2 regions of the Sphaerotilus microaerophilus genome follow, and region 2 is predicted to be linked to the other one. Evidence: predicted binding sites of a transcription regulator. Region 2 holds the regulator's gene; the other holds the start of a gene.
What was found. Region 2 encodes LexA, which represses DNA repair genes until DNA is damaged. Its sites were predicted from a motif close to ACTGTATNNNNATACAGT; they were not measured.

Region 1 (3,399 bases), 1.4 Mb from region 2:
GTCGTCGCTCTGGCGCTTGCGGATGCGCTGCTGCAGGGCGTTCAAGGGGGCGAGGCCACGCACCAGCGCCAGCCACACCAGCAGCACCGCGATCGGCAGGATCACGAACTGCGGCAGGATCACGCCCTTGATGATCTCGGTGGCCAGGCGCGAGCGCTTGGTCAGCGTCTCGGCCACCTGCACCAGCGCCGGCCGCTCCTCGAAGCCCACCTGCACCCACTGGTAGGCCACGCGCACGCTCTCGCTGCCGATCTCGTCGTCACGCAGGCGCAACTCGCCGGGTGTCACCGCGTCGCCTTCGGGCGGCACCGGCAGCTCCCGATCCCCGCCGAGGAAGAGGCCCCGCGTGTCGAGCACCTGGTAGTAGACGCTGTCGGCCTCGTCGGCACGCAGCATGCGCACCATCTCGGGCGGCAGGTCGAGCTTGATCGCCTCCCCGCGCAGCTCGATGCGCTGCGCCAGCGAGCGCACCGACTCGACCAGCGCCCGGTCGTAGGGCCGGCTGGCGATGCCCTGCGCCGCCAGCCAGGTCAGCGCCAGGCTCATCGGCCACATCAGCAGCAGCGGGGCCAGCATCCAGTCGAGGATCTCGCCAAACAGCGAGCGCTGCTCGCGCCGCCGCGCGAGCACGCTGGGCCGCATGCTGCGCCGAGCGCCCTTGGCCGGCTGCGCCGCCGCCGTCGTTTTCACGGGCTCAGTTCACCGGCTCAGGCCGCGATGCGTTCCAGGCAGTAGCCCAGCCCGCGCACCGTGGCGATGCGGATCGGCCCCTGCTCGATCTTCTTGCGCAGGCGGTGGATGTAGACCTCGATGGCGTTGTTGCTGACCTCCTCGCCCCACTCGCACAGGCGCTCGACGAGCTGGTCCTTGCTCACCAGCCGGCCGGCGCGCTGCAGCAGCACCTCCAGCAGGCTCAGCTCGCGCGCCGACAGGTCGAGCATCTGCTCGTTGATGTAGGCCACGCGCCCGGTGGCGTCGAAGGTCAGTGGGCCGTGCTTGATCAGCGCCGAGGCCGAACCCAGGCCACGCCGCGTCAGCGCCCGCACCCGCGCCTCCAGTTCCTGCAGCGAGAAGGGCTTGGCCATGTAGTCGTCGGCCCCCAGGTCCAGCCCCTTGACACGCTGCTCGACACTGTCGGCCGCGGTCAGGATCAGCACCGGCACCGACGAACCGCGCGAGCGCAGCTTCTTCAGTACCTCCAGCCCATGTAGCTTGGGCAGCCCCAGGTCCAGGATGAGCAGGTCGAACTCGTGCGCGGCCAGTGCAGCATCCGCCTCGGAGCCGCTGGCGACATGGTCCACGGCGTAACCGGCCGCACGCAGGCTGCGCAACAGGCCATTGGCCAGCACTTGGTCATCTTCCGCGATCAGAATTCGCATGGCTCAGGTCTCCTCGACGGCCCCGTCACTGCGACACTCGCAGGCGCGGCCGTTCATGTCACCTATTCTAGGAACCCGACCCGGCGCCGGATATCGGGACTGTTGCCATACGGCATGACCTGCACCTGCCGGCGGCATGCCCACGCGCATGCGCCCCAGAAATACTGTACAAACATCCAGTTTTTGAGATAATGACACGCAAACCCAGGAGCACCCCGATGGAAGCCAACGCCAGTTCCAAGTCCGCCCTCAGCAGCGAAAAAGCCAAGGCCTTGCAGGTCGCGCTGGCCCAGATCGAGAAGCAGTTCGGCAAGGGCTCCATCATGCGCCTGGGCGAAGGCGAGGTGATCGAGGACATCCAGGTCGTCTCCACCGGCTCGCTGGGCCTGGACATCGCCCTGGGCGTGGGCGGCCTGCCGCGCGGGCGCGTCGTCGAGATCTATGGCCCGGAATCCTCCGGCAAGACCACCCTGACCCTGCAGGTCATCGCCGAGATGCAGAAGCTGGGTGGCGTGTGCGCCTTCATCGACGCCGAGCATGCCCTGGACGCCCAGTACGCGCAGAAGCTGGGCGTCAACCTGCAGGACCTGCTGATCTCCCAGCCCGACACCGGCGAACAGGCTCTCGAGATCGTCGACGCGCTGGTGCGCTCCGGCTCGGTGGACCTGATCGTGATCGACTCGGTGGCAGCGCTCACCCCCAAGGCCGAACTCGAAGGCGAGATGGGCGACGCCCTGCCCGGCCTGCAGGCCCGGCTGATGAGCCAGGCGCTGCGCAAGCTGACCGCGACCATCAAGAAGACCAACTGCACCGTCTTCTTCATCAACCAGATCCGCATGAAGATCGGCGTGATGTTCGGCAGCCCCGAGACCACCACCGGCGGCAATGCGCTGAAGTTCTACGCCTCGGTGCGCCTGGACATCCGCCGCATCGGCAGCATCAAGAAGGGCGAAGAGGTCATCGGCAGCGAAACCCGGGTCAAGGTGGTCAAGAACAAGGTCGCCCCCCCCTTCAAGACGGCCGAGTTCGACATCCTCTACGGCGAGGGCATCAGCCGCGAAGGCGAGATCATCGACCTGGGCGTGACCGCCAAGGTGCTCGACAAGGCCGGTGCCTGGTACGCCTACCAGGGCGAGAAGATCGGCCAGGGCAAGGACAACTGCCGCGAGTTCCTCCGCGAGAACCCACAGCTGGCCCGTGAGATCGAGAACAAGATCCGCGAGTCGATGAACATCGCCCTGCTGCCGCCCCCCGCCGCTGCGGCGGGCCAGGGCGGATGACGGGGTCGAGTCAGGCCAGGTGAATGCGTAAGGTGCTGAAATGACCTGGAGCAGGCCGCGGCGCACGGAGGGCGAAGCACCTCGGCGCACCCTGGACCAGCCTGGGCTGGCAGGGTTGAGCCTGAAGGGCCGGGCGCTGAAGTACCTGGCTGCGCGGGAGCACTCCCGCGTCGAACTGACCCGCAAGCTCGCCGCCCACGCCGAGTCGCCCGAGCAGATCGACACCTTGCTCGACGAACTGGAGCGGCTAGGCTACCTGAGTGCCGAGCGGGTGGTGGCCAGCGTCATCCATCGCAAGGCGGCTCGATTCGGCAGTGCCCGCATCCGCCAGGAGCTGGTGGCCAAGGGGCTGGACATCGCCGAGCACGGCGACGCCCTGGTCGCGTTGCGCGACACCGAGTACCAGCGCGCTCACGAGGCCTGGCAGCGCCGCTTCGGCGAGGCCCCCGCCACGGATGCGCAGGAGCGCGCCCGGCAAGCCCGCTTCCTGCTGGCGCGGGGCTTCCCGGCCGGCATCGTGGCCCGCATCGTCCGCGGCATCGGCGACCCTGCGCGCGACGACTGAGGCCGCTGAGGCGGTCCCGCCCCCAGCGGGGCCACTCCTCCGCACGGGCCTTTGGTCCCGCGCGCTGGCACCCGCCGCCACCACCCCTGACCTGCGGAAAGCCCGCACTTTTGCCGCACTGCAGCATGCTACAGTTCGCGCGCAATTTCGGGACACACCACATGGCGCAACGCCA
Region 2 (3,399 bases):
GTAGGCCTCGCCCTTCATCGTGCGCGTGGTGCCGTCGCGGCCCACCGGAAAGGTGATGTCGCGCTCCTCGCTGCCATCGATCGCCCCGTCGGGCACCGAAGCCAGCCAGTCCAGCGTGCTGGCAATGCGCGCCTTGAGCTGGTCCAGCGTGGTCTCGTTGTCCTCGTGCCGCGGCGCCTGCAGCCCGCCCAGCCGGGCCGCGCCGTACTTGGCCGCATCGCAGGCGATGCGCACCTGCGAGGCAAACGGGAGCATGTCAGGGGCCAGGCGCATCGCGACAAACACGTCGGGATCGAATCCCCGCCGGCGCGCGTTGTCGCTCGCCTTGACCAGGCAGTGGTATAGGTTGGATAGCGCCGTTCGGAAGATCGGCAGGCTGGCACTGGTCATCGTGATCGGCATGCGACCTCCTGAAAAACCCAACGGGTTGGCAGTGCAGTGGTGGGGTCACTGCGACACGACTGGTGCTCCGAGCGGGAGTTGAACCCGCAAGCCTTGCGGCGACGGATTTTAAGTCCGTTGCGTATACCGATTCCGCCATCGGAGCCAGCCAGAAATCATAGCCGAGGGGATGGCCGAAGGCCCGCCGATCCCGCTGCGGGCAGACCGAAGGGGGATCAACCTGGCTGGTGGGCCAGCAGCCGCAGCAGCAGCTCGACGCGGGCCTGCGACGGCGTGAGCGAGCCTGCATCGGCCAGCACCGAGGCACCGCCGGGCACGATGCAGCCACTGCCCTGTCGCAGCGCACGCAGGACCAGCACCCCCCGTTGCTGGGCCCGCAGCAGCTCGGCCAGCAGCGCCTGGTGGATGCTGCCGTTGCCAGTGCAGGCCACCACCAGCCCTTGCACACCGGCATCAAGCAGCAGCTCGACGATGCGCCCGTCGGCCCCGGCGTGGCTGGTGACAATCTGAACCTCGGGCCAGATGTCGGCGGCCAGCACCTGCAGGCCCAGCGCAGCCGGTCCGCCGGCCGCCGGCCAGGTCCGCAGCCGCCGCAGCGCGCCCTGCTCGATGTGCGCCAGCGGCCCGGCATCCCCGGCGTCGAAGGCATCCAGCCGGTACGGGTGCACCTTGCGAACTTCGGCGGCGGCCCAGACGCGCCCCGACATCGCCAGGAGCACGCCGCCCAGACCGGCCGAGGCGCCCTGCACTCCCACGGTGATGGCGTCCAACAGGTTCTGTGGCCCGTCGGGCATCAGCGCATCGGCCGGGCGCATCGCCGCCGTCAGCACGAGCGGCTTGTCCGGTGCCAGCACGCGGTGCAGCAGGTAGGCCGTTTCCTCCAGGGTGTCGGTGCCGTGCGTCACGACGACCCCCACCACATCCGGGCGCGCCAGGTGCCACGCGGCACGCTCGGCAAGGCGCCGCCACACCGCGTGGCTCATGTCCTTGCTGTCGATCTGCGCCACCTGCTCGGCTTCGAGCGCCAGGCTGGCCGATCGCTCGACACCCAGGGGCGGCCCCAGAGAGCCGAGCAGCTCCTCGATACCGCGCTGGGCCGCGGTGTAGCCCACGTGGTCCCCGGGCCGGGCCGAGGTGCCGGCGATGGTGCCGCCGGTGCCCAGCACCACCACCCGCCGCGGCAACCCGCTTGCGCTTGCGTCACCGCCGGTCAACGCCGCTGTCCTGGAAGTCATGCTTGTCATTCTTGTGGAACTGGACAAAAATACAGTCACTGGATGCAATCACAGACCGGCCCTACAGCAGCGATGCTGCGCCGTTCAGTCATCCTGCCATGCCACGACCGGTGTCGCGGACAAAGCTTTCACCCATTGCGCAACGGGCGCATGCGAGGTTCCGTGGAAAACAGCCCCAAGCTCACGGCCAGGCAGCAGCAGATCCTGGAACTGATCGAGAGCACCATCGAGCGCTCCGGCGTGCCGCCCACCCGGGCGGAGATCGCCGCCGAGCTGGGCTTTCGCTCCGCCAACGCCGCCGAGGAGCACCTGCAGGCGCTGGCACGCAAGGGCGTGATCGAGCTGGTGGGCGGCATCTCGCGCGGCATCCGGCTGCGCGCCGAGACGCTGCGCTCGATCGACGCTTCGCGCCGCGCCGGCCACGGCCACCAGTTCAGCCTGCCGCTGCCCTCGCTCGCCCAGCTCACCCTGCCACTGGTCGGGCGGGTGGCCGCCGGCAGCCCGATCCTGGCGCAGGAGCATGTTGACCGGAGCTATGTCGTCGAGGCGCACCTCTTCCCGCGCAAGCCCGATTACCTGCTGAAGGTGCGCGGCATGAGCATGCGCGATGCGGGCATCCTCGACGGCGACCTGCTGGCGGTCCAGCGCGCCAGCGATGCCAAGAACGGCCAGGTCGTCGTGGCCCGCCTGGGCGATGACGTGACAGTCAAGCGCTTTCGCCGCGGCAAGGGCGGCATCGAGCTGATCCCCGAGAACCCGGACTTCGAGATCATCCACGTCGGCCCCGAGACGGTGGGCTTCCAGGTCGAGGGCATTGCGGTCGGGCTCATCCGCAACACCATGCTGATGTGACCGGCGGGGGGCCGCGGCATTCGAACCGCCCGCGGACCCGTTCCAGGCTTCCACACAAGAGGAGACAGGCATGCGTGTACTGCGCAAGGCCTCGGGCAAGGCTGCCTGTGCCGCCAACTGCGCGCGGCTGGAGCAGATTCCCAACATCGGCCCGGCCATGGCCGCCGACCTGCGCCGCCTGGGTATCGGGCTGCCACAGGAACTGGCCCAGCAGGACGCCCACCAGCTGTACACGCGGCTGTGCGACGCCACCGGGCAGCGCCAGGACCCCTGCGTGCTCGACACCTTCATGGCCGCGATCGACTTCCTGCGGGGCGCCGAGTCCCGCCCGTGGTGGCGCTACACCGAAGCGCGCAAAGCCCACCCGGCGACACCCCCCGCACTTGCGTGGTTCAGCCCGCGCCGGACGGGCCGATGAATCCGTCATCCCGCTGACGCTCAGCGACTCACGGATGGAGCACCACGATGACCGACTCCCTGGCCACCCGCCTGACCCGCCAACTGGGCACGCGCCTGATCCATCGGCTGCGCCGCTTCGGTGTGGACGAGGCCGCGGCGGGCCCGGGTGCTGCACCGCCAGCGCAGCCTGCGTCGTCGGCACGATTGGCCGAGGCGGAGCCCGGCACGGCACGGGCGGCCGCCACCCTCCGTCCGGCGCTCCTGCGTCCCGCGGCCGCGCGGCCGATACCGGTGAGCGCGGCCGTCGTGCGCCGCAATGGCCGGCCACCGCAGGGCGGCGCACGCTGCACCGTCGATCCCTGCGACGGCCAGCGCACCCTGATCAGCGGGCGCATGAGCGACGTCTGCGAAGCGCTCGACCTGCTGATCGCACGCCAGGCCCTGCAGGGCCGCGCACCGGCCGCCGGCCTGCCCGCGGCCTGACCACCGACACCTGCGCCCCGTCCCGCCA

Region 1: a site for LexA is predicted at 1,543-1,560, ahead of recA (recombinase RecA). Genes of this name have one in related genera too.

Annotation. Positions count from the first base shown of each region.
Region 1 covers NZ_AP025730.1:1,327,537-1,330,935, reverse strand. The annotation lists gene NGK70_RS05875 (sensor histidine kinase) at 1-642, opposite strand, end outside; gene NGK70_RS05870 (response regulator) at 708-1,379, opposite strand; gene recA (recombinase RecA) at 1,598-2,659, shown strand; gene recX (recombination regulator RecX) at 2,700-3,224, shown strand.
Region 2 covers NZ_AP025730.1:2,736,747-2,740,145, reverse strand. The annotation lists gene NGK70_RS11910 (DUF1993 domain-containing protein) at 1-402, opposite strand, end outside; tRNA gene NGK70_RS11905 (tRNA-Leu) at 463-547, opposite strand; gene NGK70_RS11900 (asparaginase) at 618-1,637, opposite strand; gene lexA (transcriptional repressor LexA) at 1,800-2,489, shown strand; gene NGK70_RS11890 (helix-hairpin-helix domain-containing protein) at 2,560-2,907, shown strand; gene NGK70_RS11885 (hypothetical protein) at 2,955-3,371, shown strand.